One region of the Mesorhizobium sp. M0815 genome, then DNA from elsewhere that is predicted to be linked to it. Evidence: predicted binding sites of a transcription regulator. Region 1 holds the regulator's gene; each other region holds the start of a gene.
The links. The regulator PhoB, encoded in region 1, activates phosphate uptake and scavenging genes when phosphate is short. The targets are predictions, from matches to a motif close to TGTCATNNANCTGTCAT.

Region 1 (10,285 bases):
GGAGATCGCCGCAACCACCGGCCTCAGCCATTCGACCATATCGGCGATCTCCTCCGACCTGATACGGGAAGGCATCCTCGCCGAGAGCAAGGCAAGCGAACCCGTTTCGTTGAAACGCGGTCGTCCGCAGGTCGGCCTCGCCCTCAATCCGGAAGCGGCGGCGGTGCTGACCGTGGTGTTGTCGCTGAATTTCCTGTCGGCCGCCATCATCGACTATGCGGGGCAGGTGGTCGCCGAGGAACAGCGCCGGCTGGACACGCTGACCATGCCGCGCGACGAACTGATCCGCGAATGCATGGCCATCGTCCGGCGCCGGCTGGACGATCCAGATCTTGACGTCCGCAGTGTCGCCCGCATCGCCCTGGCGATTCAGGGAATTACCGACTCCCCTGCACGCGCCATGCTGTGGTCGCCGATCACGCCCCAGACGGACATCGCCTTTGCCGACATGCTGGAAGATGAATTCGGCATCCCGGCCACGGTGGAGAACGACTGCAATATGATGGCGGTGGCTTTGCGCTGGCGCGATCCGGATCGCTATCGCGACGACTTCATCGCCATCCTGCTTTCGCACGGCATCGGCATGGGGCTGGTGTTGAAGGGCGAGCTGTTCACCGGCACGCATTCCTCGGGCGGCGAGTTTGGCCACATGATCCATCGTCCGGGCGGCGCGCTCTGCCGTTGCGGGCGGCGCGGCTGCATCGAGGCCTATGCCGGCAATTACGCCATCTGGCGCAACGCCACGCAGATGAGCGAAGACAGCCAACCGGTCGCCGACGTCAGCGACGCCGACATGCGCGCGCTGGCGGTTCGGGCGCGCGAGAAGGACGGGCCGGAACGCGAAGCCTACCGCAAGGCCGGCGAAGCGCTGGGTTTCGGTCTCGGCTCGCTGTTCGCGCTGATCGATCCGGCACCGGTCGCAATGGTCGGCGCCAGTGCCGCCGCCTTTGATCTGATCGAGCCGGCCTTGCGGAAGGCCATCGCCCAGACCGCCGGCGGCCAGCATTCGGGCTCGATCTCCTTCGATACCGAGCCGAACGAATTGCCGCTGATCCGCGAAGGCTGTGCAATGCGGGCGTTAAGCTTCGTCGACCAGCAGATTTTCGCGCCGGGCGCGCAAATGAGGCCCGGCGTCAGAAAGAACGTAGCCTGACTGGGCGGGTCAATCTTCCCTGATCGCGTAGCCGGCACCGCGGATGGTGCGGATGACATCAGGCATGCGGCCGTTGTTGACGGCTTTGCGCAGCCGCCCGACATGCACGTCGACGGTGCGTTCGTCGATATAGATCGTCTCGCCCCAGACATTATCGAGTAACTGGCTGCGCGAGAAGACGCGGCCCGGATGCCGCATCATGAATTCGAGCAGCCGGAATTCGGTCGGCCCGAGCCGGATCTCGGTCTTCTTGCGATACACCCTGTGCGATTCGCGATCGAGCACGATGTCGCCGACCTTCAGCACGCTGGACAGCACTTCCGGCTTGGCGCGGCGCAGCAGCGCCTTGACCCTGGCCATGAATTCCGGTGTCGAAAACGGTTTGACCAGATAGTCGTCGGCGCCGGTCGAAAGACCGCGTACCCGGTCGCTCTCCTCGCCGCGCGCGGTCAGCATGATGATCGGCAGCCGTTCGGTTTCGGGGCGCACCCGCAACCGGCGGCAGAGCTCGATGCCGGAAACCGCTGGTATCATCCAGTCGAGCACCAGAAGATCGGGCACATTCTCCTGCAAACGGATCTCGGCTTCGTCGCCGCGTGTCACCACCTCGACCTGGTAGCCTTCGGATTCGAGATTGTAGCGGAGCAGCACACCCAACGGCTCCTCGTCCTCCACCACCATTATGCGTGGTGCGATCATCGGCTGGGCACCCCCATCATGTCGCCGGTGCGGACATTGTCGTTTCGTCTTGCTTCGGACGATTGACCGGCAATTGCTCGCCGGTCAGCACATAATACGCATTTTCGGCGATGTTGGTGACATGGTCGCCGATCCGCTCCAGATTCTTGGCGCAGAACAGCAGATGCGTGCAAGCGGTGATGTTGCGCGGGTCTTCCATCATGTAGGTCAACAGTTCGCGGAACACCGACGTATATTTGACGTCGATGCGCTCGTCGGCGGCGCGTAGCTTGGCCAACGCGGCCGCATCGCCTGCAGCATACTCCTCGATGACGCCCTGCACCTGGATGAGCACCAGCTGCGCCATCGCATCGATGGAATGCGATAGGTCGCGCGGTGTGACGCTAAGGCCGACCGCACTCACACGCTTGGCGATATTCTTGGCAAGGTCGCCGATGCGTTCGAGATCGCCGGCCATGCGGATCGCCCCGACGACATGGCGCAGATCGTGGGCCATCGGCTGGCGCTTGGCGATCAGGGTGATGGCGCGGTCGTCCAGTTCGCGTTGACGCGCATCCATGATGGCATCGTCGGAAACGACGCGTTGCGCCAGCACGTTGTCAGAATTCAACAGGGCCTTGGTCGCCCCGCCGACCATCGAACCGGCGAGGTCGGCCATGTCGCGGATCAGCTTGCTGATCTGCTCGAGATCCTCGTCGAAAGAAGCGACTGTGTGTTCGCCCATGGTCCTGTCCTTATATGCATGATCGGAACGGCTCAGCCGAAGCGGCCGGTGATGTAATCCTGCGTGCGCTTCTCGCGGGGCGACGTAAAGATCTTCTCGGTCCGGTCGAACTCGACCAGTTCACCCAGATACATGAAGGCGGTCTGGCGCGACACGCGCGCCGCCTGCTGCATGTTGTGGGTGACGATGACGATCGTGTAATCGGCTTGCAACTCGTCTATCAGCTCCTCGATCTTGGCGGTCGACAGCGGGTCGAGTGCCGAAGCCGGCTCATCGAGCAGAATGACTTCCGGCTTCACCGCCACGGTGCGGGCAATGCAAAGCCGCTGCTGCTGGCCGCCTGACAGGCTCAAGCCGCTGGCGTTGAGCTTGTCCTTGACCTCGCCCCACAGCGCGGCCCGCTTCAACGCTTGTTCGACGCGGCCGTCCATTTCGGACTTGCCGAGATTCTCATAGAGCCTGACCCCGAAGGCGATGTTCTCGTAGATCGACATAGGGAACGGCGTCGGCTTCTGGAACACCATGCCGATCTTGGTCCTCAGGAGATTGAGATCCTGCGAGCGGTCGAGAATGTTCTTGCCGTCGAGCAGCACCTGGCCCTCGGCTGTCTGCTTCGGGTAGAGTTCGTAGATGCGGTTGAACACACGCAGCAGCGTCGATTTCCCGCAGCCCGAAGGGCCGATGAAGGCAGTGACGCTGCGCTCGGGCAGCGACAAGGTGATGTCCTTCAACGCCTTGCTCTGGCCGTAGTAGAAGTTGAGGTTCTTGACCTCGATCTTCGTCTTCTCGGCGACCGTTTCGGTCATCGTCATGTCCGGGGACAACATCTGTGTCATCTGTCCTCTCTGCGTCCGGTAAGGCTGCGGGCGAGGATGCTCAAGCCCAGAACCGTCAGGGTGATTATGAGTGCGCCGGTCCACGCCAGTTGCTGCCATTCCTCGTAAGGGCTGAGAGCGAACTGGAAGATGGTCACCGGCAGGCTGGCCATCGGCGCGTTGATATTGCTGCTCCAGAACTGGTTGTTGAGCGCGGTGAAGAGCAGCGGCGCCGTCTCGCCGGAAATGCGTGCTATCGCCAGCAATATGCCGGTGACGATGCCGGACAATGCGGCGCGGTAGGCGACCGAACGGATCACCACCCAACGCGGCGCGCCGATCGCGGCACCGGCTTCACGCAACGCGTTCGGCACCAGGTTGAGCATGTCTTCAGTGGTGCGCACGACCACCGGAATGACCAGGATGGCAAGCGCAACGGCGCCGGCTATGGCCGAGAAATGCCCCATTGGCCTCACCATCAACTCATAGACGAACAAGCCGATGATGATCGAGGGCGCCGACAACAGGATGTCGTTGATGAAGCGCACGACGGTGGTGATGCGCGAGAAACGCCCATATTCGGCCATGTAGGTTCCCGCCAGCACGCCGATCGGCGTGCCGACGACAACGGCGATGATCGTCATCAGCAGGCTGCCCGCGATTGCATTGAGCAGGCCGCCGGCCTCGCCTGGCGGTGGCGTCATCTCGGTGAAGACCGCGAACGAAAGCCCGGCTGTGCCCTTATAGACCAGTGCACCGAGAATGAGCGCCAGCCAGGCAAGCCCGATGCCGGCGGCGACGACGCAAAGCGCCATCATCACCGAATTCCTGGCTTTGCGGCGGCTGTGGAGCGATGAGGATGTCGACATCGGTCAGGCTCCCGTACGGGCGTCGATCCGCATCAGCATATAGCGGGCGGCGGCAAGGATCAGGAAAGTGATGACGAACAGGATCAGGCCGAGCGAAACCAGAGAGGAGGTGTAGAGATCGCCGTCGGCCTCGGTGAATTCATTGGCGATGGTCGCCGAGATCGTCGTGCCCGGCGCGAACAGAGAGGCGCTGATGCGGTGAGCGTTGCCAATGACGAAGGTCACCGCCATGGTTTCGCCGAGCGCGCGGCCGAGGCCAAGCATGACGCCGCCCATGATACCGATGCGGGTATAGGGAATGACCACGCGCCGGGTCACTTCCCAGGTCGTGCAACCGATGCCGTAGGCCGATTCCTTCAGCACCGCCGGCACCGTATCGAAGACGTCCTTGGTGATCGAGGTGATGAAGGGCAGTACCATGATGGCGAGGATCAGCGCCGAGGTTAGAAGGCCGATGCCGTAAGGAGGGCCGGCGAAAAGGCTGGATAGTCCCGGCACGCCGTGGAAGATGTTGATGATGAAGGGCTGTATCGTCGTCTGCAGGAACGGCGCGAACACGAACAGGCCCCAGATGCCGTAGATGATCGAGGGAATGCCGGCCAACAGCTCGACCGCTATGCCGATCGGGCGCCTGAGCGGGCGCGGGCAGAGTTCGGTGAGAAACACGGCAATGCCGATGCCGATCGGAACCGCGATCAGGATGGCGATGGCCGCCGTGACCAGGGTGCCGTAGATCGGCGCCAGCGCGCCAAATTTTTCCGTAACCGGATTCCAGCTCTCAGTCGTCAGGAAAGAGAACCCGAAGGACGACAGGGCCTGCCATGAGCCGGCAAACAGCGAGATTGCGACACCACCGAGGATGACCAGCACAAGAATTGCGGAAGCGCGGGTGAGTCCGCGGAATATGGCGTCTGTGAGCGCGAAGCGCCGCACCGTAGCTTCCCTGGCCCGGGCTGCAGATGATAGCATGGCATCGGAAGCGATGGTCATTGGGTCCTCGCGATTGAAGGCAACAGGGAGGGCGCCGTCGACGCCCTCCCTGGAGGAGATTACATAGCCGAGTAGAGCGGCTTGCCGTCGCTGCCGACGACTTCCTTGGCCCACATGGCCTTGACGCTCTCGACCACCTTGTCGGGCATCGGAACGTAGTCCAGCTCGCCGGCCATCTCGTCGCCCTTGTCGTATGCCCAGGCGAAGAATTTGAGCGCTTCGCCGGTGGTCGCGGCATCGTCCGGCTTCTTGTACAGGAGGATCCACGTTGCCGCCGTCATCGGCCAGGACTCGGCGCCCGGCTCGTTGGCGAGGATGACGCCATAGCCCGGCTGCGAGCTCCAGTCGGCATTGGCCGCTGCCGCCGAGAATGCCGCCGCGGTGGGTTCGACCTTCTTGCCGTCCTTGTTGATCATATCGGTGTGGGTGAGCTTGTTCTGCTTGGCATAGGCGTATTCGACATAGCCGATCGCGCCGCCGGTCTGGGAGACGTTGTTGGCAACGCCCTCATTGCCCTTGGCGCCGATGCCCACGGGCCATTCCACGGCCTTGTCGACGCCGACCTTTTCTTTCCAGTCCGCGCTGACGTCGCCGAGGTAGTATGTGAAGTTGAACGTCGTGCCCGACCCATCGGAACGGTGAACGACCGCGATCGCCTGCGAAGGCAGCTTGACGTCGGGATTGAGCTTCTTGATCGCCTCGTCATCCCAGCTCGTGATCTTGCCGAGGAAGATGTCGGCCAGCGTCGGGCCGTCGAGAACCAACTCGCCCGGCTTGATGCCTTCGAGGTTGACGACGGGAACGATGCCGCCCATCACCATCGGGAACTGAGCCAATCCGGACGATTCAAGCTCTTCGCCTTTCAGCGGCGCATCAGAAGCGCCGAAGGTAACGGTCTTGGCTTTGATCTGCTTGATGCCGCCGCCGGAACCGATCGACTGATAGTTAAGCCCAATGCCGGTGTCTTTCTTGTAAGTGTCGGCCCACTTCGCATAGATCGGGTAGGGGAAGGTGGCGCCGGCGCCGGAGATGTCCGCGGCGAGCGCGGCGGACAGGGTGAGGGTAGTCGTCGCCGCAGCCATTGCAATCGCAACGGCCGCCGAGCGGATGAAATGTCTCATGTGGCCTGCTCCTGTTCGGAATATGGTCTCTCGGCGCCATTCCTCCGGCGCCCGCTGAGGCCAATAGCCCCCGATTATTACAGTCGCATGACAGTTTCATGTCGCTCCGGTAACGTCGTCCAGCCGGGTTAAGAAGGAACGGCCGCGGGCTTTGTCGGCATGGGCCGCGGTTTGCCGCTGGAATCAGCAGCTTGCGTGAATTCCGGCCGGCTTTGTCCGCTCGACGATAGCAGCCACTGACCTTGAGAAGAAAAAAGCCGGACGGGAGCGCGTTGCATGCAGCCAGAACGTGTCATGGCCGCACCATCGCCGAAACAGGTCCGTTGGGGTAAATCTGACCCTGTTTCTTGCCGGCGGTCGCTGCTCCCGCCCGTAACTGGAGGAGCGAACTTCGAATATCCCATTGTCGCGACTGAGCGCGCCATTGGGTATGGTGCGATCGCACCATGGCCTTACGCTGGAAGCGGTGACGAATCGCAAGGTTTTAACTCGCCTCGCGCTGGACCTCCATCCGCGCCCGACCCGGCGCTCGATCTTTCGAGCGGGGCCTTCGACTGGAAGTGCGACGATTTCTACTTCACCTTACCTACTCCCTCTGCACTATTCCGCCGGTTGTCGGTTGGGCCGAAGCAGCGTTATAAGCTTGCAGGGGTGTTGCTGATGTTTCGACGGATTCTGCCTGTCTTCCTGTGCCTGGCGCTGCTTCTGGGAACCGGCTGTGCGCGCAGCTATGACGGCACCGTGATCATTCCCAAGCCGCTCGATGTTCGCCGTTTCTGGGACCGGCCTTCTCCGCAGGCGCCAGCCGAACAGTCGCAGCTGGAGACCGATGTCTTTCCTGTGGCGCCTCAAACGCCGAAAAGGCCGGCGGTGCGCCGGAGCGCAGCTTCCGTTGCAGCGCCACGAAGGAAGGTCGCCAATCCGCCCATGCTGTCATCGGAGCCGGCGAAGCCGCTCACCTGCAGGAATGTCAGCCAGCCCGGCAAACGGGCCCGCATGGTCTGCGAATAACCAACCGGCCGTCGGTCGATGCGTGCGGCTGTAGGCCTTGAAGCGGCTATCCGGCCAGCCGTTCGCCGTCTCGGGACATCGCCTGCCTTGGTCAGTCCGCCGGGAAAAAGGCCGGCCCGACCACTCTCACCGGCCGCGCGCCGATCGCTCTTTCGACCGACTGATGCTGGGCAGCCCCTGGTACCTCGGCAACCAGCGTTTTTTCCCCTGCGAGAGCGGTACCGGCGGTTTGGATCCCGGATTCAGGAATTTCCGCGACGATGCCAAAATCCGGCTTTGCCGTCGGCAACGGAATGATGGCGTTGCTCATGTTGGCCGGTGTCACGGTTCGTGCCCTGAGTTCGGCGACGCGCTGGTAATAGCGCTTGACATCGCAGGCCTTGAAGTTCGCGTCGTCGCGGTACCTGAAGGCGGTCGCAAGCTCCACATAGGGCTTTTGCGTCTCGAGCGCGATCATCTCTTCGGTCTCGCGGGTGGCATCGCTCAGCGTATAGAGTTCGACGCCGGCATCGTCGCAGATATAGCGGCACTGATCGACCGTTTCCTTCAGATCGTCGTTCTTGGCGAACTGCGATTTTGGCGCGGGGAAGAAATATCCGTCCGACAAGCGAACGCAAAACAGCATCCGATTGCCACCCATTATTGCGCCTGCGGACTGAGGTTTTGGTGCTGTGCGCTGCTGTGCCTGCGGCTGGTTCTGCTGCGCCTGCTGCTTCTTGGCAGCGGGGGCGGCGCAGCCTAGCGCGACGAACCTGGCCTTCAGGCCGGAGGTGTCCCTGCCCGAATTCGACAGTCTGGCGATCTGCCGTTGCACCTCCGCCTTGCTGCTTACGAGGTCGGCGCAGGGGTTGAAGAAGAACCCGGCCGTTTTCGCCGTGCATCGGCGCTGTCTCTCCAGCCTTTGAATCGCGGCGAGTTGCCGGCGTAGTTGGGCAAGCTCGGGGCTGGTCCCGGCGCCACGCCCCGCCGAAAGCAATTGGCTCCTGATCGCGCCGCAGCTATCCGCATAGGAGGAGGACGTGCCGAGCGCAACGGCTATTGCCGACACCAGCATCAGAATCGTGAGAAGCCAGAAGCGTGTCATTGGAGCGACCATTGTCCTTGTTGCGCCGAGAACAGGATTTCTTTGTCGACTATGGATAAGTACTGGCTAAATCAGTTTTACCTAATTGAAGTAGACCGCACCGCCACCAGAGACTTTAGTTCTAGTGTATTATATCCGCTGGCGTAAATTCAATATTACATTTTTATTTCAAGATTGAGACGAACCGGCAGCAACGCCGGCGAACTCGCGCCACGGCGAAGTTTGAAGCACCCGGCCGGATCCGCACCGCGATCAATCCGGCGTTACCGGCCGGCCGTTGCTGAAACCTTAGCCCCACGTTCGGCGGTGAGCGGCCAAGGAGGAGACCGCAAATGTCGATTCATTTCACTGTCGCGGGCCTGACCAGGAATCTGTTCCATTCACTTGGGCTGGACCATGAACGCACACCGAGGCCGCTCGACCACGAGCAGAGGCTTTTGCTGGAGTGCTATCTCGCCGGCCAGATTCCGGAATCGGCCTGGAGCGACTATGTCTTCGAAATGCCGGAACTGGCGCGACATGTCGAGGCCAGACGAAGCCGCCACTAAAGCGCATCGCGGTCGACCCGGCCTCATGCGACGCGCTTAGGTTCTTGTTTTATGCATGTCGTTGTCGCAAAACCGCTGCACACTTTTGCTCGACATGCGCTAGATCCCGAAAAGTAGAATCCGGTTGTCGGAAAAGATCAAGGCGAAGCCTGCACTCGCGTTGCAGGCTGTTTTTGTTTGGGCGAGTTGAATTGCAGAGTGAACACCTTGCCCGGGATGCCTTCAGCCAGCGCCGGTGAAAGGCTCAACGGCAGGCAGTGGTCCACGGCCGCAATCGCCGCGTCGACAAAAGCTTGCCGCGCCTTGTCGTCGCCGGCCACGCGGATGGCGGTCGGCTTGGGCCGGCCGATCAGCGTGCCATTGCGCCTGAAGCTGAAGCTCAGGGTGACGGTGGAATTCCCGGCATTCGCTGGGGGGGTCCAGCACGCCTGGATGGCAGCCCCGACCTCGGGCATGGTGTTGAGCGTCGCTGCATTCGATTGACCGGCTGCACCCGCCAGCATGGCGCCTGCAATCACCACCATTCCAGCAATGCTTTTCATGACAGGGCCTCTGTCCTTGAACCGCCCTCGAGGACGTGACTAACTTCGATGGTAGGGCCGACATCGGCGATGACAAGGTGCCAGCAACGCGCTTCATCAGCCATGCAGGCGTCGGGAAGCGCCGTCGACCGCAACTTCGGCAGGGCTGCAACAAGCAAAAGGCCGGCGAGCAGCCGACCTTTGCTTTCCATCCGCGCCAGTACATCCGTGGTCGCGGGCTGGAGGTGGATACAGTAGAAAGGGTTTCGGTTAACGAAACCTTAAGCTCCCCACATCGTGCAAACAGGGGAGAGTAAAAAGAATTACCCCAGATCGTTACCGGCTCCTGCAGAACGTACGGACGATCGCCGGCCTGCACGTGCCTCAGGCGTTGGCCTGCGACCGCACATAGGCGATATAGCCGCGCACATCGCCGGCCGGCTCGGCATAGGCCTTGCCGAGCTTCTTCTCGATCGCCGTCATATAGTCTTTTGCCCATTGGGGCAGCGCATAGTCGATGACGGCGAGGAACTCGAGCGTCGCCGCCAGACGGATGTCGGCGATCGACGGGTTCTTGCCGCCGATGAACGGCTTGCCGTTCCTGAAGAAGCTGTGAAAGACCTCCAGCGGCTCGGCAATTGCGGCCGCCGCGGCCTTCTGGGCTTCCGATTTCCTGTCGGGATGAGCGTCGCTGTGGCCGACCTCGCCGGCATATTGCGGGAAATTCAGTGCTGGATAGGTGGCGCGCGC
Region 2 (10,285 bases), on a different contig from region 1:
TGACGTTGATGCCCAGAAGCGAGCTTGCCGGCTTGTAGCCGAGCGCATCGAGCAAGACGCTGGTGACGCCTGTGGTGAAGGCAAGGTCGTTCCATCCAGGCTCGGCCATGCGCACGACCTTGCATTGTTCAGGTTCAGCCGCAAAGACCGGCTGGGTCGCCAGTAGGACCCAGAGCGAGGCGCCTATTCCAAGGCTACGAAGCATTTCGGTTCTCCTCATTTCACCAACGGTGTTGACCATTCGGTCCTTATATTGTCCCACCGGTCAATTCTTGATCTCGGCGGACGAAAATGTCAACGTCGGTTTTCGATGCATGGATCCGGCCCGTGAAACTCAAGCGCCTCAGCGACATACGCCGCAAAGAGCTGCGGCAAGCCGCCTTTGCCGTGCTTCAGCGCGAAGGCATAGCTGGCGCCACCATAGAAAAAGTGGCGGCACAGGCCGGCGCGTCGAAGGGTATCGTGCTGCATTATTTCAACAGCAAGCGGGAGCTGTTCGAGCATGCCATGCGCGAATCGAACCTGGTGCTGCGGCATGCGGTGGTCGAGCGGCTGAGACAGGCGCGCACGCCAATGCAACGGATAGAGGCCATCATCGAAGGCAATTTCGAGCCGCATCTCTTCCAGCCGTCCCTCTGCCACGCCTGGCTTTCGCTTTGCGCGGAGGTGCCGCGCGACGAAAAGCTTGCCCGCATCCAGAAGGTGATCCATGCGCGCATGCGCTCCAACCTGCTATCTGGCCTGCGCGGTCTGGCGCCGGCACGCGATGCTGACGAGATCGCTTTCGGCGTCACCGCCCTGATCGACGGGCTGTGGTTGCGGCTTGGCCTGCAGCCAGGCAGCGTCACGCGTGAACAGGCCATTCATCAGGTCAAGGATTTCGTCGCTACGCGGCTGGCTGTTCGGCGCGGTGCAGCCGCTGCCGAATAGACAGGCGCATCAGCCGAAAGTTCATATTGTAGGATAGGCCGGCGGCTTGACCACAATTGGCAACGGCGCTGTTCTGCTTATCAGACAAGACGGCAATGCGCGGGAGTGTTGGATGAGACTAGGCGGCAAACGGGCACTGGTCACCGGCGGCTCGGACGGGATCGGGCTGGCAATCGCCGAGGCTTTCTTGCGCGAAGGCGCGGACGTGCTGATCGTCGGCCGCGACGGCAAAAAACTCGACGCCGCCCGCAAGCAGCTCGGGGATAATGTCGACACGCTGTCGGCCGACCTGTCGGCCAGCGCCGGCATCGATGCCGTGGTCGAGCATGCCAGGCGCGGCCCACCTGTCGATATCCTCGTCAACAATGCCGGCGTAGCGTTCCTTGTGCCGTTCGAGACCGTCAGCGAGGACCAGTTCCAGCAGTCATTCGCGCTCAACGTCACGGCGGTATTCTTTCTCACCCAACGGCTGTTGCCGCATCTCGCGCCGGGTGCGGCTTCGGTGATCAACATCTCGTCCTATTTCGCGCACAAGATGATCCCGAAGCGGCCGTCCAGCCTCTATTCGCTGTCGAAGGGCGCGCTCAATTCGCTGACCAAGTCGCTCGCCTTCGAGCTCGGGCCGCGCATAAGGGTCAACGCGATCGCGCCCGGCACGGTCGACACAGCGATGCGGCGCAGGTCGATCGAAAACCTGCCTGAGGCCGCGCAAGCCGAGCCCAAGGCCTATGTCGAGCGCAGCTATCCGCTCGGCCGCATCGGCCGGACCAGCGACCTTGCCGGCATCGCGGTCTATCTCGCCAGCGACGAAGCGGCAAGGACCAGCGGCGGAATCTTCGCCGTGGATGGAGGATACACGGCGGGGTAAGGTTGCGATCTCCCCCCTCGAGGGGGAGATGGCCGGCAGGCCAGAGGGGGTCGTCTCGCGTGGAACACCAGCCTGTTCCGTCCGCTATGGGAGTTGCGTCAAGACCTACCGCCCCCCCTCTGTCGCCTTCGGCGACATCTCCCCCTCAAGTGGGGAGATTGCCAGCACCTTCAACCGATTTGCATTCCCGTCACCCGCAATCTCCGCTTGAAGGCATTTGTGCAACGCGATACGCCGTTTGCAAATTGCAAACCGGAGAGACTTCGTGAGCGCGCCAGAGACCAGAACCGAAACCGACACGTTCGGTCCCATCGAGGTCGCCGCCGACCGCTATTGGGGCGCGCAGGCGCAGCGTTCGCTTGCCAATTTCAAGATCGGCTGGGAGAAACAGCCGGCGTCGATCGTGCGGGCGCTGGGCATCGTCAAGCGGGCGGCAGCGGAGGCCAATATGGAGCTGAAGCGGCTCGATCCGGCGATCGGCAAGGCCATCGTCGAAGCCTCCCAGGAGGTCATCGACGGCAAGCTGAACGAGCATTTCCCGCTGGTCGTCTGGCAGACAGGCTCAGGCACCCAGTCCAACATGAACGCCAATGAGGTGATTTCCAACCGGGCGATCGAGCTTTTGGGCGGCGTCATGGGATCGAAGAAGCCGGTGCATCCCAACGACCACGTCAACATGAGCCAGTCGTCGAACGACACCTATCCGACCGCCATGCACATCGCCTGCGCCGAGCGCATCACTCACGACCTGCTACCGGCGCTAAGACATTTGCATACGGCACTCGAGGCCAAGACCAGGGCTTTCGCCCACATCGTCAAGATCGGCCGCACCCACACCCAGGACGCGACGCCGCTGACGCTCGGCCAGGAATTCTCGGGCTACGCGGCGCAGGTCGCCTCATCGGTCAAGCGCATCGAGATGACCCTGCCCGGCCTGCAGGAGCTAGCACAGGGCGGCACCGCGGTCGGCACCGGTCTCAACGCGCCGGTCGGTTTCGCCGAAAAGGTGGCGGCGCGCATCGCCGCGATCACCGGCATCGATTTCGTCACCGCGCCGAACAAGTTCGAGGCGCTGGCCGCGCATGATTCCATGGTCTTCTCGCACGGCGCTATCAATGCCTGCGCGGCGGCGCTGTTCAAGATCGCCAACGACATCCGCCTGCTCGGCTCCGGCCCGCGTTCGGGCCTCGGCGAATTGTCGCTGCCGGAAAACGAACCGGGCTCCTCGATCATGCCGGGCAAGGTCAATCCGACCCAATGCGAGGCGATGACGCAGGTTTGCGTGCAGGTGTTCGGCAACAATGCGGCGATCAGCTTCGCCGGCAGTCAGGGCCATTTCGAGCTCAACGTATACAATCCGCTGATGGCCTATTGTTTCCTGCAATCGGTACAGCTGCTGGCCGACGCTTCCGTGTCGTTCACCGACAATTGCGTCGTCGGCATCGAGGCCCGCGAAGACAACATCAAGGCAGCACTCGACCGTTCGCTGATGCTGGTGACGGCGCTTGCGCCGACGATCGGCTATGACAACGCCGCCAAGATCGCCAAGGCGGCGCACAAGAACGGCACCACGCTGCGCCAGGAAGCGCTGGCCACCGGGCTGGTCAGCGAAGCCGATTATGAGCGGCTGGTGCGGCCGGAGGACATGACGCATCCAGGCTAGGGCGTTGATATGCCTGGATCTCAACACCCATGTTGATCGCGAAAACGTTACCTTGGTGAACAATCCGTAACCAATCTGGCATCTTTGGTGAACAGTCGGCCTGCGCTAACTAGACGGGTATCCCAAGCCGTTTGGCCAAACCCTTCTGGAGAGTTACGCATGTCCACCAACACGTCCGCCAATACTTCGTTTGCCGGTTCCGGCACCGCCGCCGGCGCCTCGGGCACGATCCTGCTCGGCCGCATCCTGCTTTCGGTCATCTTCCTGCTTTCCGGTTTCGGCAAGCTGACGGCGATTGCCGGCACCGCCGGCTATTTCGGCAGCCTTGGCCTGCCGCTGCCGATGGTGACCGCCATTGTCGTCGGCCTTATCGAACTGCTTGGCGGCCTGGCCATCCTCGTCGGCTTCCAGACCCGGATCGTCGGCTGGGTAATGGCGATCTTCACCGTCGCCACCGCGCTGGTTGCCCACACGGGCTGGGCCGATCAGATGCAGATGATCAATTTCATGAAGAACCTCGGCATTGCCGGCGGCTTCCTCGTGCTCGCCTCCTCGGGCCCAGGCGCGTATTCGATCGACGCCAAGCGCGGCTGAAGCAGTCCAGCATTTCCTGAACAAAAGGGGCGCGGAATTTTCCGCGCCCCTTTTTCGTTGTCGTTTGTGCCTGTCGGTCCGCTGACCGGAATTCTGCTAGGATCGGGCTCTTGGCCACCCGGCCGACAACGGAGGTTACCATGCCCCGCAATGCGCTGCTTTTGCTTTCCCGACTGCTGTTCGCCGCACTGTTCGTGCCGTCCGGCTTCCACGCGCTGACCGACATTGCCGGCACGACCGGCTATTTCGCCGGCCTTGGCCTGCCGCTGCCGACGCTGGCTGCCTGGGGCACCGGGCTGTTCGAACTGATCGCCGGGCTGCTAATCCTCGTCGGCTTCAAGACGCCGATCGTGGCGCTGCTGCTCGCCGCCTTTTGCGTCGCGACAGCGTTCATCGGCCACTATGGCCAGGGCGGCGGCGATCCGACGCTGACCTTTATGCATTCGCAGATGCTGATGAAGGACATCGCGATATCAGGCGGTTTTCTGGCGCTGGCGATGGCTGGCGCGGGTGCATGGTCGGCCGACGGCCGGATGGCTGCAGGGACTGGCTAAGCTGCCGCCCGGCTCGGCTCATTTGCTGTCGAGAAAGACGAACTCCGCAAGCCTGGTTATGTTTATGGGCTGAGAGAGGAAGCCCCCATGCCCCATTCGGCCGACGCTGATGGTCAGGCAAACCTGTCTGCTTTGTACCGCGATCGGCAACCATTCATATCCATATTGATCTGCGCCCTTGGGGGAGTAGCTCCGAAGATTGCTGTCAATCGCGACATACAGGTAGTTGCGCAGTTGGATCAGGCTTGCCCTCTTAACGTATGGCAACAGGTCGATTCGGCCCGCGACAGGCTCAAGAAAGTTGCCGAGGGGCTGATGAACGGACACGGTTCGATCGACAGCGCCAGGACAGAGATTAACGTCCGCATAAAACGTGTTCATCGAAATCGATCTTTGAAATTTGATCATTTCGTCGCTTATTCTAAATACAAAATAGTTTATCTTTTGCCCGCTTTTAGGTTTTAGAAAACCTGTGAGCAAATTGAACAGTGTTTTTCCGTCTGCGGCTTTTGGATAACTCTTGTCAAACTCAAACGCGCCTTTTGCAGCAACGGAAACCTTGGAAACCGTCTGAGCTCTGGCCGCGTCGAAAATCAACAATGGCAGGATGGAAAGCAGCAGCAGGATTTGACTGGATTTCACGATCTTCTCCCAAGCGTGGAGCTCGCAGCGAATTGCCACATGCAATTGGCGTCGTGCCTGAAACTACTTCACTGAAATACTAGGCCCGCCCTCGACCGCCAGCACCAGCCGGCGGTTGGTGACCTTTGCCAGCTGTGCCAACCGGCCGGCCGGCCGCTCGCCGTAGAGGTCGGACAGCGACGCCGGCAGCACCAGCGCCAGCACGCCATTGCCGCGGTTTTCCCATTTCAGCCGCGGCATGACGCCGGGCATTGCCGCCGTCAGGAGATAGACGACGCGCAGCAGCGCCGCCAAGACGCGGGCGCGCTCGAGATAGCGCGGCGTCGCCAGCCCGCGGATTTCCGGCGCGGCTTCATTGAACACGCCCTCGTGGCGAAACAGGCTGACAAGCGCCAGGAAGGCGCGGCCGGGATGGTCGACGCCGATGAACGAGGCGTGGGCGATGATGTTGAGCGATTGCTTGCCGCGATATTCGGGATGGGCACGCCAGCCGATATCGGCGAGCAGGCAGGCGGCGTGGCGGTAGCGCGCCTCATCCCTGGTTTCGTCGATGCCGAAGGCAGCGAAGGCCTTACCGGTCCATTCGACAAGCTCATGCGCGTGGTCGACCGATCGCGAGCGCAGGCGGGCAAGCTCTTCCGCCGCCGAGATCAGCGGATCGGCTTTCTGTTCGGCCTTGTCGAGCAGCGAATAGAGAAAGCCCTCGCGCACGCCCAGCGCCGACACGATGATCTTCGACGGCTGCATCGCCGCCATGATCTCCTGCAGCACGATGGCGCCGTAGGGCAGCAGCGAGCGGCGGTTCTTGGAGACGCCCTCGATGCCCTTGACCTTATCGATCTCGGCTTTGGCGACCTGCCGGAGGAAGCTCGCGGCGCTTTCGATGCCGATCTCGTAATGGTGCATGACGCCGAGCGGGTAGTTGGTCATTTCCATGTGCAGACGGGCGAGGTTTCGCCAGGTGCCGCCGACCGTGTAGAAGGCCCTGCCCTGTCCGCCCTTCAGCAATTTCGCCCGCGCCAGTTGCTCGCGCGTGATCTTTGCCGCCTGGGTCAGCGAGTTCTTCGCCATGTCCTGCAGGCGCAAGCCGCCCAACGGCAGGGTGATGCCGTCACCGATCGCCTCGCCGTCGATATCGATCAGTTCGAGGCTGCCGCCGCCAAGATCGCCGGCGATGCCGTTGGCCGGGTGGAAACCGGAGATGACGCCGAGCGCCGAATAATGGGCTTCCTCGCGGCCGCTCAGCACCTGGATCTCGGTCTTGAGTACATCCTCGGCGCGGTGGATGAAGTCGGGGCCGTTGACCGCCTCACGGGCGGCGGCGGTCGCCAACACATACATGCGCTCGGCGCCGGCCTGGTCGGAGAGCGCGCGGAAACGGCGGAACTCTTCCATCGAGCGCGTCACCGCCTCGGGATCGAGCTTTCCGGTCGAAACGATGCCGCGGCCGAGGCCGGCGAGCATCTTTTCGTTGAACAGCAAGGTCGGCGAGCGCGCCAGCCCTTCATAGATGACAAGACGGATCGAGTTCGACCCGATATCGATGATGGACAGCGGTCGGCGGTCCTGAAGCCGGCCCTGGGACGCTGAAATCATCAGCCCGTCGCTGCGTTCTGTTTCTTGCGGCGCTTGAACTGCGCGATGCGCTTGGGCGCATGCGACTTCAACGCATCGCCCCGTCCGGACAGGCTCGGATTGGTCATGAAATATTCCTGCGCGTTGAACGGTTCCTCGCCCTCCTCCAGCACAACGCGCCGGGAGGTTCCGTCAGCCAATACGTCGAAACTTTGCTGGTTGTCCATGATGTTGCCGAGCATGATCTGGCCGAGCACCTGTTCATGCACAGTTGGATTGGTGATCGGCACCATGGTCTCGACCCGGCGGTCGAGATTGCGCGGCATCAAATCGGCCGAGGAGATGTAGACGATCGCCCCGTCCGAGGGCAGGCCGTGGCCGTTGCCGAAGCAATAGATGCGGCTGTGCTCGAGGAAGCGGCCGACGATCGACTTCACCCTTATGTTCTCCGACAGGCCCGGCACCTGCGGTCTCAGGCAGCAGATGCCGCGCACGACGAGATCGATCTCGACGCCGGCGCGGCTGGCATCGTAGAGCGCATCGATGATGATCGGATCGACCAGCGCATTCATCTTCATCCAGATGCGAGCCGGCCTGCCATCCAGCGCGTGGCCGATCTCGTCCGAAATATGCTTGAGGATGCGGTTGCGCAGCGTGAACGGCGATATGGCCAGCCGCATCTGCTCGGCCGGCTCGGCATAGCCGGTGATGAAATTGAACAATTGCGCGACATCGCGCGCGATCGTCGGATCGGTGGTGAAGAAGGACAGGTCGGTGTAGATGCGCGCGGTGACCGGGTGGTAATTGCCGGTGCCGAGATGCACGTAATTGCGTAGCCTGCCATCCTCGCGCCGCACCACCAGCGACATTTTCGCGTGGGTCTTCAGCTCGAGAAAGCCGAAGACGACCTGGACTCCGGCGCGCTCGAGGTCGCGCGCCCAGCGGATGTTGGCCTCCTCGTCGAAGCGCGCCTTGAGCTCGACCAGCGCCGTCACCGACTTGCCGGCCTCGGCGGCGTCGACCAAAGCCCGCACGATCGGGCTGTCGTTGGAGGTGCGGTAGAGCGTCTGCTTGATCGCCACCACTTCCTGATCGGCCATCGCCTGGCGCAGGAACTGCACCACCACGTCGAAGGATTCGTAGGGGTGGTGGACGATGATGTCCTTCTCGCGGATGGCGGCAAAGCAATCGCCACCATGCTCGCGGATGCGCTCCGGGAAGCGCGGATTGTAGGGCGTGAACTTCAGATCGTCGCGAGCGACGGCGACGATCTCCGAGATCTGGCTAAGCGCCAGCGGCCCGGTAAGCACGCTGATGCGGCTGGCCGAGACGCCAAGCTCGCCGGCGACGAAGTCGCGCAATTCGGACGGCATCAGCCTGTCGAACTCGATCCGGATGACCGAGCCGCGGCGGCGACGCTTCAGCGCCGTCTCGAACAGCCGCACCAGATCTTCGGATTCTTCCTCGACCTCGATATCGCTGTCGCGGATGATGCGGAACGTGCCGGAGCCCTTGACCTCATAGCCGGGGAACAGCTTGCCGATGTAGAGACTGACCGCCTCTTCGAGCGGAACGAAGCGGACGTGATGCTTGCGATCCGGCAAGCGGATGAAGCGCCTCAGCGCTACCGGCAGGCGCAAAAGCGCGCTCATTTCCTCGCCGTTCTTGCGGTGGCGCAATTGCAGCGCCATCGAGAAACCGAGATTGGGAATGAACGGAAACGGATGCGCTGGGTCGATCGACAGCGGCGTCAGGACCGGAAACACCTGCTCCTGGAAATGGTCCTCGAGCCAGGTCTTCTCGTCCTTGGTCAGCGCATCGCGGGTGATGCTCTCGATGCCTTCCTTGTTGAGCTGCAGCATCAGCGCCGAAAGGCTGTTCTGCTGGTCCTCCTGCAGGCGCTCGACCTCGCGCAACAGCTGTTCGAGCTGCTGCTCGGGGGTGCGCCCGTCCGGGCTCTTCAGCACGATGCCCTCGCGCACCTGGCCGGCAAGACCGGCGACGCGGACCATGAAGAACTCGTCGAGATTGGCCGCCGATATCGACAGGAAGCGAACGCGCTCGAGCAGCGGATGATTGGCGTTCAGCGATTCCTCGAGCACGCGCCGATTGAATTGCAGCCAGGAAAACTCGCGGTTGACGAAGCGGTCAGGATTGCCGCCTTCGCGGCTCGCAGCCTCGATGGTGATGAATTCGTTCTGGACCGGCTTCAGTTCGTTCATAGTTCCTGCTCTTCTCACACCCGTCCGCGGATTACGGTGTTAACCGGCTTAACTTATCCTCTGACAGGCTTTTGCGACAGTTTCATTTCATCGATCTTGCAAAGAGACGGGTTATGATCCAGATGCAATCGACAAGATCAGGAGACGACGATGGCAGGCGGTTCCATTCCCCATTTCCAGAACGATGCGGGCTATCCGGCAATCGACATCGGCGTCAAGGAATTCATGTGCACCGGCGCCAATCCGCCTTTCGACCATCCGCATGTATTTCTCGACATGGGCGACGACAATGAAAAGGTCTGCCCCTACTGCTCGACGCTCTATCGCTATTCGCCGAAGCTGAAGGCATTGGAAACGGTGCCGCCGGGCTGCCTTTATATCGACCAGGCCGCCTGATTCTCCTGCGACAAGCCTGATGCAGGAAACGCAGTCCCGGCAGGTCGTCATCGCCGGGGCGGGCGTTGCCGGGCTGACCGCGGCACTGGCCTTCGCCGAGCGCGGCTATCGGATAAAACTGTTCGAACAGGCGCAGCACCTCGAGGCTGCCGGCGCCGGCATCCAGTTGTCGCCCAACGCGACACGCATTCTTCGACAACTCGGCGTACTCGATCGGCTGCTGCCGACGGCGGTGCGGCCGGAGGCGGTTGTGCTCAAGGATGCCGCCACGCTGGGCGAGCTGGCGCGCGTACCGCTTGGCCCGGCCGCCGAAACGCGCTGGGGGGCACCCTATCTCGTCGCCCACCGCGCCGATCTGCAGTCAGCGCTGATGCAGCGGGTTTCGGAGCAGCCCGGGATCGAACTGGTCGCTGGCGCGCGGGTGACCGACATCGCAGCCGGACCGAAAGCTGTTGCCGTCACTGCATCGGCTGATGGCGAAACGGTCGAGGCTGGCTGTCTGCTGATCGGCGCGGATGGCGTCTGGTCGTCGGTGCGAGAACAACTGGCCCGCAAAGCGGCCGAATTCGGTAGTAGCCGGTTTTCAGGTGAGCTGGCGTGGCGCGCCACCGTCGGTGCCGACAGCCCTGCTGGCCAAGCCTTTGCAGCGATCGGTGCGCCCGATTGCGTTACCGCATTCCTCTATCCCGGCTTCCATATGGTCGCCTATCCGGTCAGCCGTGGCACTGCCTTCAACCTCGCCGCCTTCACCAGGGGCGAGCGCATCGCCGAGGGCTGGTCGGGGCAGGCCAACCCCGCCATCCTCGTCAGCGCCATGCGCGGTACCGCGCCGGCGCTGGTC
Region 3 (10,285 bases), on a different contig from region 1:
TGGAGCGGCGTGCGTCCAAATCGACGCACAGGTACGCTCCAACACTTTTGAACCGCGCATTGGACTATCCGAAAATCGATTTCGATTTTCGGCGATGCGGCAGTACCGTCAGCCTTGCGGGTTCTGCGGCGTGACAGGCTTGAGGCGAACGCCCCTGCCGCCACGCTCGCTCGCCTGGTTGTCGCCGATCAGCTCGACCCCGGCCTCTTCAAGGGCCTGGATGACCTTCATCAGCGTATCGACCACGCCCCGGACCACGCCGTCGCTCGCTTCCATGCGCTGAATGGTTGGAAGCGAAACCCCGGCGCGCTCGGCGAGCGTCTTCTGATCGATGCCGGCCAGCGCCCTCGCGGCACGCATCTGCGCGGCAGTGATCATCGGCCATAACCCCCGTCTGAGTCTGCGATATCACGTGTAATACCTTCATTATGATGGTTCAAGCATCATCTTGCATATGTGAAACATGCAGCACTCTTTGCCAGCCGATGCGCTAGCATGCTACAATTTCGGCATCGTTTGGCGGGACATCCATTGCGATCCCGATTTCACAGGCAACGACTCAAAAAGGATGAGCAGGTGAAGATATTCAATGCGTTGGCGACCTCGACAGCCTTGCTGTCGATGGTTTTCCTGCTGGCAGGCTGCGGTCATGGCCTGATCAACAGGCTGATTTGACCGCAAATCGACTGACATGAGTCAGGTGCCGCCGGCCCGCCCGAGCCATCGCTGCAGGAACCGGGCCGCAAGCCAGCACAGCATCGCCCAGGCAAAGCCGGCGCACCAGCCGGCCAATACGTCGGAGGGCCAGTGGACGCCGAGATAGATGCGGCTGATGCCGACCACCACCGTCGTCAGCACCGCCAGACCGAGCACATAGATCTTCGTTGTCCGCCCGGGCAAAAACCGCGCCGCCATGCTGCCCAGCGTCAAATATGTCACCGCCGACAGCATGGCGTGGCCGCTCGGAAACGAAAGTGATGCCACGTCGGCGAGATGCGAGACCAGATCGGGGCGCGGCCGATCTATATCGAACTTGAGCACGCTTGACAGGACCTGGCCGCCCGCTACCGCGATGAACATGAGAAGCGCCGCGCCTGGCCTGCGGATGAGGAGCAGATAGACGATCATTGCTGCCGTGATCAGCATCAACACGCTGGCGCTGCCGAGGCTGGTGATGTCGCGCATCGCTCCTTCCAGCCACGCCGGTCCGATCGGATTGTCGGGTTGGCCGGCCTTGCGGAAGGCAAGCAGGATTTCGGTATCGAAGGCATGCGGCGTAGTGGCCCGCGCCATCTCCATTAGCTCCTCGAACCCCCACAGCCCGCCGGCAATGATCAGCCCGGCCAGCAGAACCGGGAACTCCAGCCAGTTGCGCAGTCTGCTTGCGGTCTTCTTCATCGGCCCGATCGCAGTTACAGCCTTTGCAGATAGGGTCCGAGCGTGATCAGCGCCACAGCTGCGATGGCAAGCACGATGCCGGTCGCCTGCAAGGCATTGACGCGCTCGCCGAAGAAGACCAGCGCCACCACATTCACCGACACCAGCTGGATCACCGCTGACAGGCTGAACGACACCGACATGCCGAATTCACGGATCAGCCTCAGCATGATCAGATTGCCGAGCGAATAGAGCGCCAACGTCAGCACGATCTTGCCAAAGCTCGGCGCCAGTCCCCATTGCTTCGCCGCCGTCGCCGCAAGCAGGAAGATCACTGTCGAAATGCAGAGCTGCCCAAGTCCCCAGAAACTCACTTTTTGCTCCTCCCGATGCGGTCCTTGCGCGCCTGCCGCAGCTCTTGTTTCCGAAGCGCCGGTCGCGGTCAAGCGGGGCTGATGTTGGGCACGAAATCGCAGATGGCAATTAGCCGGCATGTCATCAAACTGTGACCTGCCGGCGATACCGGATTGGCCAGGCAACACGCTCCAGCAATCTATCCAGCCAGAGGCAGGCCCCTATGACCGAACATCGCACCCCTGACGCCCATTTCCGCACCAGCCTGCTCGAGGAAAACGATGGGCCAGGAGCCAATCCCAGCGACAACCGCACCATGGGTGAGATCATCGCCGCGCGGTTCTCGCGCCGCGGCTTCCTCAAGGGCTCGCTTGCCGTCTCGGCCATAGCCGCTACCGTCAGCCCGCTGGCGCTGATCACCGCCGACAACGCCCGCGCCGCCGAAGGCTCCGCCTTCGCTTTCGACGAGCTCGAGGCCGGCATCGACGACAAGCATCACGTTGCACCCGGTTATGACGCCGACGTGCTGCTGCGCTGGGGCGATCCGCTGTTCGCCGATTCGCCGGAATTCGATCCGACAAAACAGTCGGCGGAAGCCCAGGCCAGACAATTCGGCTACAACAATGACTATGTCGGTTATATCCCGATCGACGGCTCGGCCGAGCACGGCCTGCTGGTGGTCAACCACGAATACACCAATCCGCACCTGATGTTTCCGGGCCTCGTCACCATCGTCGATGGCAAAGCCAAGCAGGCGCCTCTCAGCAAGGAACAAGTCGACGTCGAGATGGCCGCGCATGGCGGCACCATTGTCGAGATCCGCAAGGAAGCCGGCAAATGGCAGGTCGTTCGCGACGGCAAGCTCAACCGCCGCATCACCTCCAACACCGAGATCGCGCTGTCCGGCCCCGTCGCCGGCCACGACCGCGTCAAGACCAGCGCCGACCCGACCGGCACGAAAGTTGTCGGCACCGTCAACAATTGTGCCGGCGGCGTCACGCCGTGGGGCACCTATGTCATGGCCGAGGAGAACATCCACGGCTATTTCTCGGGCGAGCTGCCGCAAGGCCACAAGGAAGCGGCCAATTACAAGCGGCTCGGCATTCCCGAAGGTGCTTATGAATGGGCAGCGCATTACGACCGTTTCGACATCGGCAAAGAGCCGAACGAGCCGAACCGCTTTGGCTGGATCGTCGAGGTCGACGTCCAGGATCCGACTTCGGTGCCGAAGAAGCGCACCGCAATGGGCCGCTTCAAGCATGAGGGCGCCGAATCGATCGTCGCCAAGGATGGCCGTGTCGTCTTCTACCTCGGCGACGACGAGCGCTTCGACTATGTCTATAAGTTCGTCACCACAGGCAAGTTCAATCCGGACGACCGCGCCGCCAATATGGATTTGCTCGACGACGGCACCTTGCATGTCGCCAAGTTTGCCGACGACGGTTCGGTCGAATGGCTGCCGATCGTCTTCGGCCAAGGGCCGCTGACGGCGGAGAACGGCTTTGCCAGCCAGGCCGACGTGCTGATCGAGACGCGCCGCGCCGCCGACCTGCTCGGCGCCACCAAGATGGACCGCCCTGAAGACATCCAGCCCAATGCCGCCAACGGCAAGGTCTATGTCATGCTGACCAACAATTCGAAGCGCAAGGCCGATCAGGTCGACGCCGCCAACCCGCGTGCCGAAAATGCCTTTGGCCACATCATCGAGATCGTCGAGGACGGTGGCGATTTTGCCGCCACCAAGGGCAAGTGGGAGGTGCTCTTGAAATGCGGTGATCCCTCGGTTGCGGCAGTCGGCGCCACCTTCTCGACCGCAACCACGGCCAATGGCTGGTTCGGCATGCCGGACAATTGCGCGGTTGATTCGACCGGCCGCCTCTGGGTCGCCACCGACGGTCAGGGTCCGAAGGCCACTGGCCGCACCGACGGTCTGTGGGCGGTCGATACGGAAGGGCCGGCGCGGGCGACCTCAAAACTGTTCTTCCGCGTGCCGATCGGCGCCGAAATGTGTGGTCCCCTGTTTGCGCCGGACGACCAGACCGCTTTCGTTGCCGTCCAGCATCCAGGCGACGGTGGCGAGGACTGGGAGGCTTTCGGCCGTCCGTCCTACTATGAGGATTTGTCGACCCGCTGGCCCGACTTCAAGCCGGACATGCCGGTGCGGCCGGCGGTCGTTGCCATCACCAGGCAAGGTGGTGGCAAGATCGCGGTCTGACACGCAGCAAGGTCTTGCAGTCTCAAGGAAGGATTTCGGCGATACGAAATCCTTCCTTTCCCGATGCGGGATGCATCCATGCTACGCATTATGCGCCGACGAATCATTCGGTGCGCTGAACCACGGCCACATTCATTGTGCTTCGCAACCTGAAGCCAATGGACTCGTAAAGTCTAATGGCCGTGGCGTTGCTGGCATAAGCGTGGAGATAGGGAATTTCGTCGCGCGCCACTATCCGGTTTGCCACGAATATGGACAACAGCTTGCCCAGGCCACCGCCGCGAAATTTCGGATGTGAGCACACTCCGCTGAGTTCGGTATAGCCAGGTTGCTTCATGCGCTCGCCGGCCATTGCTGCAAGTCTGCCCTCGATTTTCACACCCCAAAAATCGCCCAGGCTCAAGGCTTCGAGCGTGAATGGGCCAGGCTTGGTGACCAACGCCAGAGCCAGCATCTCAGCGGCGTCGTCTCGCGTCAGACGTTGCACGCGCCCGTCGGACACGATCTGCAATGGCTGCTCGGCAATCATCTGAACCCCGGCCGCGGTCGAAGTCGCGGAAAGCCCCGTGGGCAGAGCAATGGCGTCCGCTTGAAGCAGGATCACACTCTCGCCCGGGGAGACAAGCTTTTCGAGCGCCCGCAGGCTTTCCGCGTCGTCCGCGCCAGTGGCGGCGAAAGGAACAATCGACGGCCGATGTCGCCTGGCGAGGTTGCCACCTTGCGCGAAGGCCTGATGTCGCGTCTGAAGCGCGCTCCAGATCGGGCGGTCAAGCAGGTGTTTCATTGCACGGCATCTCTCGGTTTTGGTGCACGACGGTCGAGAGGAGCCGCGGCGAGGCCGTCCTCGATGGCGGCCAACTGATCGAGAAGCGGCCCCGAAAGATCCGCGCACAGATCCGCGACGGCGTTCTCGATGCGCGGCCAGACCTCGCGCTTTGCGACATCGACCAGCCGCCGGCCGTCCCTGGTGAGGGAGACGATCCTGCGCCGCTGGTCATCGATCGACGGACTGACCTCGAGCAATCCCAACTCGGCGAGAAGCGAGACGCTTCGCGTTACGCCTGGCTGCGCGATGCCAAGGGATTGCGCCAGTTCCCCGACAGGCAGGGGGCCTAGCCTGTCGAGCGCGGCCAGCAGTGGGTACTGGCTCGCCTGAACCGGAACATCCAGCCGGTCGAGAAGGCGCTGCGCCTCCGCTTGCAGTTGCTCGCCTATACGCTTCATCCTGCTGCCCAGGCACAGGAAGCCAAGCGATCGTATGACGTCTTCCATAGGCCAATCCGCCTCGCGATAAATCATAACATGATATATAACAAAACATGAAGGTCAAGGGGCTATCGTTGCAGGGGCTGCACTCAGTGCTGTTTCCGTTGATCGATAAGGCTGCTTTGCTTGGCAAGGCCAATCGATCAGTTGCGCAGCCGGTAGCCGGTTCTGAAGATCCAGGCGACGATCGCTATGCAGACAAGCAGGAAGACCACCGTCATGCCGAGGCTGACGCCGACCGAAACGTCGGATTTGCCGTAGAAGCTCCAGCGGAAGCCGCTAACCAGGTAGACCACCGGGTTGAACAGCGTCACCGTGCGCCAGATGCCGGGCAGCATGTTGATCGAATAGAAGCTGCCGCCGAGGAAGGTCAGCGGTGTGATGATCAGCAGCGGCACCAGCTGCAGTTGCTCGAAGCTTCTTGCCCAGATGCCGATGATGAAGCCGAACAGGCTGAAGGTCACGGCCGTCAGCACCAGGAAAGCGAGCATCCAGAACGGATGCTCGATCGTCAGCGGCACGAACAGCGAGGCCGTCGCCAAAATGATCAGGCCAAGCACGATCGACTTTGTCGCCGCACCTCCGACATAGGCGATGACGATCTCCAGATAGGACACCGGCGCCGACAGCAATTCGTAGATCGAGCCGACGAATTTCGGAAAGTAGATGGCGAAGGAGGCGTTGGAGATCGACTGCGTCAGCAGCGACAGCATGATCAGCCCCGGCACGATGAAGGCGCCGTAGCTGATGCCGTCGATCTCGGTGATGCGCGAGCCGATGGCCGAGCCGAAGACGACGAAATAGAGCGACGTCGAAATGACCGGCGAAACGATGCTCTGCAGCACAGTGCGAAGGGCGCGCGCCATCTCCACCCGATAAATCGCCCATACCGCATGAAGGTTCATGGCCGCGCGCGGGTTCATGCCTGTTTCCTCACCAGATTGACGAAGATCTCCTCGAGCGAGCTGTTTTCCGTATCGATGTCGCGGAACTGGATGCCGGCCGCCTCGAGCTCGCGGATCAGCGAGGCGACGCCCGGCCGTTCGCTCTGGTTGTCATAGGTATAGGTCAGCTGCCCGCCATCGGGCGAAAGCTCCAGCGCGTAGTGCGAAAAAACATCGGGAACGGTGGCCAACGGGCTGCGCAGTTCCAGCACAAGCCGTTTGCGGCCAAGCTTGCGCATCAGCTCGGCCTTGTCCTCGACCAGCACGATCTCGCCGCGGTTGATGACGCCGACGCGATCGGCCATCGCCTCGGCTTCTTCGATGTAGTGCGTGGTCAGGATGATGGTGACGCCGTCTTCGCGCAGCCGGCGCACCATCGCCCACATGTCCTGGCGCAGCTCGACATCGACGCCGGCGGTCGGTTCGTCGAGGAACAGGATTCGCGGCTCGTGCGACAACGCCTTGGCGATCATCAGCCGGCGTTTCATGCCGCCGGACAGCGTGATCGCCTTGGCGTCCTTCTTGTCCCAGAGCGACAGGTCGCGCAGCACTTTTTCGACGAACGCCTTGTCCGCCGGCTTGCCGAACAGGCCGCGGCTGTAATTGACCGTCGCCCACACGCTCTCGAAGGCATCGATGGTCAGTTCCTGCGGCACCAGCCCGATCAGGCCGCGCGCAGCGCGGTAGTCGCGGTTGATGTCATGGCCGTCGACCGTGACGGTGCCCGACGAGCGGTTGACGATGCCGCAGACGATCGAGATCAGCGTCGTCTTGCCGGCGCCGTTCGGCCCCAGCAGCGCAAATATCTCGCCGCGCACGATATCGAGATTGATCTCCTTCAACGCCTTGAAGCCGGTGGCGTAGGTCTTCGTGACCCCGGAAATCGAGATGATCGGCTGCATGGCTGAAAACGGCTGCTTGAAACAGAGTTGTTGATTTAATCCGCTGAATGTCGGTGCGCAAATCCGGATGTCAATGGCGCTCCTGACAGTTCTGGACATCGAGGTTCGCCGGAATAGGCAACACCCGCCTGGTCGTCCAGCAAAATTCCACGCAAAAGCAGATTAACCGGCACTGCGGCGTTCCGCCTCGCGGCGGGACGCCGCTTTGACCGCCCGGCGCATGAAGCCTATCCTTGTACAAACAAGCAGCAGCTGGAGCCGCCATGGACCCGCTCATCCTGTCGCGCATACAGTTCGGCGCGAACATCTCGTTCCACATCCTGTTCCCGGCGATCACCATCGCGCTCGGCTGGGTGCTGCTGTTCTTCAAGCTCCGCTACAACGCGACAGGCGACTCCGCCTGGATGCGCGCTTATTTCACCTGGGTTAAGGTATTCGCGCTGTCCTTCGCCATGGGCGTGGTTTCCGGCGTCACCATGAGTTTTCAGTTCGGCACCAACTGGCCGGGCTATATGGAGACGGTCGGCAACATCGCCGGCCCGCTGCTGGCTTACGAGATCCTGACGGCCTTTTTCCTCGAGGCGGCGTTCCTCGGCATCATGCTGTTCGGCTTCCGCCGCGTCTCAAACCGCGTCCACACGCTGGCGACGGTGCTGGTAGCCGGCGGCACCACTCTGTCCGCCTTCTGGATCATCGCCCTCAATTCGTGGATGCAGACGCCGGCCGGCTTCGAAATTCGCGATGGTGTTGCGCACGCCACCGACTGGTGGGCCGTTGTCTTCAATCCGTCCATGCCCTACCGGCTCGTTCATATGCTGCTTGCTTCGGGGCTGACCGTCTCGTTCCTGATCGCTGGCCTGTCGGCGCTGCGCTATCTCTACGGCGATCGCTCGGAATCGATGTGGAAGGCGCTGCGCACCGGTGTCTTCGCCGCCGCGATCCTGATCCCGATCCAGATCTTTGCCGGCGACCAGCACGGCCTCAACACGCTTGAACATCAGCCGCAGAAGATCGCCGCCATGGAGGCCAACTGGAACACCGGTCCCAACGTGCCGCTGGTGCTGTTTGCGCTTCCCGACGAAGCGGCCAAGGAGAACAGGTTCGAGCTCACCATTCCCGACGGCGCCAGCCTCATCCTCAGGCACAGCGCCGGCGGCATCGTACCGGGGCTGAACGATTATGCCGGCAACCATCCTCCGGTGTTTCCGGTGTTCTGGGGCTTTCGCATCATGGTCGGCACCGGCCTGTTGATGCTCGTCGTCTCCTGGTCGGCGGCCTTCTTCCTCAAGCGTCGCCACAGCCTGCCTAAGCCGCTGGCGCTGGTCATGGTGCCGATGGCACTGTCCGGCTGGCTGGCGACGCTGGCCGGCTGGTACACCACCGAGATCGGCCGCCAGCCCTGGCTGGTCACCGGCGTGCTGCGTACCGCCGATGCTGTCGGCCCGGTCGCCGGCAGCCATGTCGCGCTGTCGCTCGCGGTCTATCTCATCCTCTACGTGCTGCTGCTGATCGCCTATCTCGGCGTGTTGGTGCATCTGGCATTGAAGGCGGCGAAGGATGGTGACACCTCGCCGCTGCCGGGCGTCATGAACAGGCCGCTGTCGCAGCCGGTTGCGCAACCGGGAGAAACATCATGAGCTTCGACTGGCCGACCCTGTTGCCTCTGATCTTCGCCGGCCTGATGGGCCTAGCCATCCTGATCTACGTCATCCTCGACGGCTTCGATCTCGGCATCGGCATCCTGTTCGCCGCAGCCGAAGACACCGAACAGGATACGATGATCGCCGCCATCGGCCCGTTCTGGGACGCCAACGAGACCTGGCTGGTGCTGGCGGTCGGCCTGCTGCTGGTCGCCTTCCCATTGGCGCACGGCACCATCCTGACCGCGCTCTACATTCCGGTTTTCGTGCTGCTGGTCGGCTTGATCCTGCGCGGCGTCGCCTTCGATTTCCGCGCCAAAGTGCCGGCCGGCAGGAAGCACCGCTGGAACCGCATCTTCTTCCTCGGTTCGGTCATCGCGTCGCTGGCGCAGGGCTATATGCTCGGCGTCTATGTGCTCGGCCTCGACGTCGGCCCTGGCGGCATGGCTTTCGGGGCGCTGGTGGCGCTCTGCCTTGCCGCCGCCTACGCGGCGATGGGCGCGGCCTGGGTCATCTACAAGACGGAAGGCGACTTGCAGAAGAAAGCGGTGCTGTGGCTGCGCACGGCACTGGTGCTGACCGCGCTCGGCATGGTTGCAGTATCACTGGCCACGCCCTTTGCCAGCGCGCGCATCTTCGACAAATGGTTCGTCTGGCCGGCCATGCTCTATTTGTCGCCGTTGCCGATCCTGTCGGCAGTGCTGTTCCTGTGGCTGTGGCGCCAGACCTTTCATCTGCCGAAGCCCGACGATCGCCACGCGCTGCTCCCGTTCCTGACATTGGCCGCGATCTTCACGCTTGGCTTTGCCGGGCTCGCCTGGTCGTTCTACCCCTTCGTCGTGCCCGATCGGCTGACCATCTGGCAGGCTGCTTCGGCACCCGAAAGCCTGGCCGTCATCCTGGTCGGGACAGTCGTCGTGCTGCCGATCATCATCTTCTATTCGTTCTTTGCCTACCGCGTGTTCGGCGGCAAGGCGACGGATCTGACCTATGACTGACCGGCTTCGCCGGCGCCGGCCGAAACAGAATATTCATCTTCAAGCGGAATAACCTTCTCTGGCCGGCCCAGCAGAATCGCCGGCAGAAGAAGGGCAACAGAATGACCCCCTTTTTTGCGGCGAGACAGGATCGGCTGTTGCTGATGCTGATCCGGACGGTCGCGCTGGTCGGCGCACTCGCGCTTGCAGGCCTGCTGCCGGCCATGCCGCAGGCGCATGCGCAGGACGCGGCCAGCTGGACCGGCGTGTGGGACACGAAATGGCGCGGCGGCGGCGCCCAGATCAAGTTCGAGCAGACCGGCGCCGACGTAAAGGGCGTCTACCCCCTTTACAGCGGCCGTATCGAGGCGAAGGCCGAAGGCGACAAGCTTGTCGGCCACTGGTTCGAAGGCGACCGCCAGGGCGCCTTCACCTTCGTCCAGTCGCCTGACGGCGAAAGCTTCATGGGCCGTTTCGATGTCGCCACCGCCGAATGGTGGACAGGCGTGCGCGTCAGCGCCGTCGAGGACGTCCGTGTCGACCAGTCGAGCCCGATGAGCACCATGCGCTCGTTCCTGCAGACGATGAACGAGAGCGGCGCCGACAACGT

Region 2: the regulator PhoB is predicted to act here: its motif matches at 9,122-9,138, upstream of NKI01_RS06585 (RNA degradosome polyphosphate kinase).
Region 3: the regulator PhoB is predicted to act here: its motif matches at 1,871-1,887, upstream of NKI01_RS21745 (PhoX family protein).

The regions. Positions count from the first base shown of each region.
Region 1 covers NZ_JAMYOU010000025.1:62,807-73,091, forward strand. The annotation lists gene NKI01_RS23765 (ROK family protein) at 1-1,153, shown strand, start outside; gene phoB (phosphate regulon transcriptional regulator PhoB) at 1,163-1,852, opposite strand; gene phoU (phosphate signaling complex protein PhoU) at 1,869-2,576, opposite strand; gene pstB (phosphate ABC transporter ATP-binding protein PstB) at 2,609-3,412, opposite strand; gene pstA (phosphate ABC transporter permease PstA) at 3,409-4,260, opposite strand; gene pstC (phosphate ABC transporter permease subunit PstC) at 4,264-5,250, opposite strand; gene pstS (phosphate ABC transporter substrate-binding protein PstS) at 5,310-6,371, opposite strand; gene NKI01_RS23800 (hypothetical protein) at 6,648-7,382, shown strand; gene NKI01_RS23805 (DUF2865 domain-containing protein) at 7,474-8,466, opposite strand; gene NKI01_RS23810 (hypothetical protein) at 8,799-9,014, shown strand; gene tolA (cell envelope integrity protein TolA) at 9,152-9,538, opposite strand; gene NKI01_RS23820 (glutathione S-transferase family protein) at 9,920-10,285, opposite strand, start outside.
Region 2 covers NZ_JAMYOU010000003.1:313,666-323,950, forward strand. The annotation lists gene choX (choline ABC transporter substrate-binding protein) at 1-205, opposite strand, end outside; gene betI (choline-binding transcriptional repressor BetI) at 292-930, shown strand; gene NKI01_RS06555 (SDR family NAD(P)-dependent oxidoreductase) at 1,043-1,798, shown strand; gene fumC (class II fumarate hydratase) at 2,064-3,461, shown strand; gene NKI01_RS06565 (DoxX family protein) at 3,621-4,055, shown strand; gene NKI01_RS06570 (DoxX family protein) at 4,196-4,609, shown strand; gene NKI01_RS06575 (hypothetical protein) at 4,628-5,251, opposite strand; gene ppx (exopolyphosphatase) at 5,315-6,847, opposite strand; gene NKI01_RS06585 (RNA degradosome polyphosphate kinase) at 6,847-9,048, opposite strand; gene NKI01_RS06590 (zinc-finger domain-containing protein) at 9,199-9,444, shown strand; gene NKI01_RS06595 (FAD-dependent monooxygenase) at 9,464-10,285, shown strand, end outside.
Region 3 covers NZ_JAMYOU010000020.1:100,002-110,286, forward strand. The annotation lists gene NKI01_RS21730 (helix-turn-helix domain-containing protein) at 109-378, opposite strand; gene NKI01_RS21735 (phosphatase PAP2 family protein) at 697-1,398, opposite strand; gene NKI01_RS21740 (hypothetical protein) at 1,413-1,751, opposite strand; gene NKI01_RS21745 (PhoX family protein) at 1,955-3,946, shown strand; gene NKI01_RS21750 (GNAT family N-acetyltransferase) at 4,050-4,730, opposite strand; gene NKI01_RS21755 (MarR family winged helix-turn-helix transcriptional regulator) at 4,727-5,218, opposite strand; gene NKI01_RS21760 (ABC transporter permease) at 5,356-6,117, opposite strand; gene NKI01_RS21765 (ABC transporter ATP-binding protein) at 6,132-7,058, opposite strand; gene NKI01_RS21770 (cytochrome ubiquinol oxidase subunit I) at 7,322-8,695, shown strand; gene NKI01_RS21775 (cytochrome d ubiquinol oxidase subunit II) at 8,692-9,696, shown strand; gene NKI01_RS30865 (mechanosensitive ion channel family protein) at 9,798-10,285, shown strand, end outside.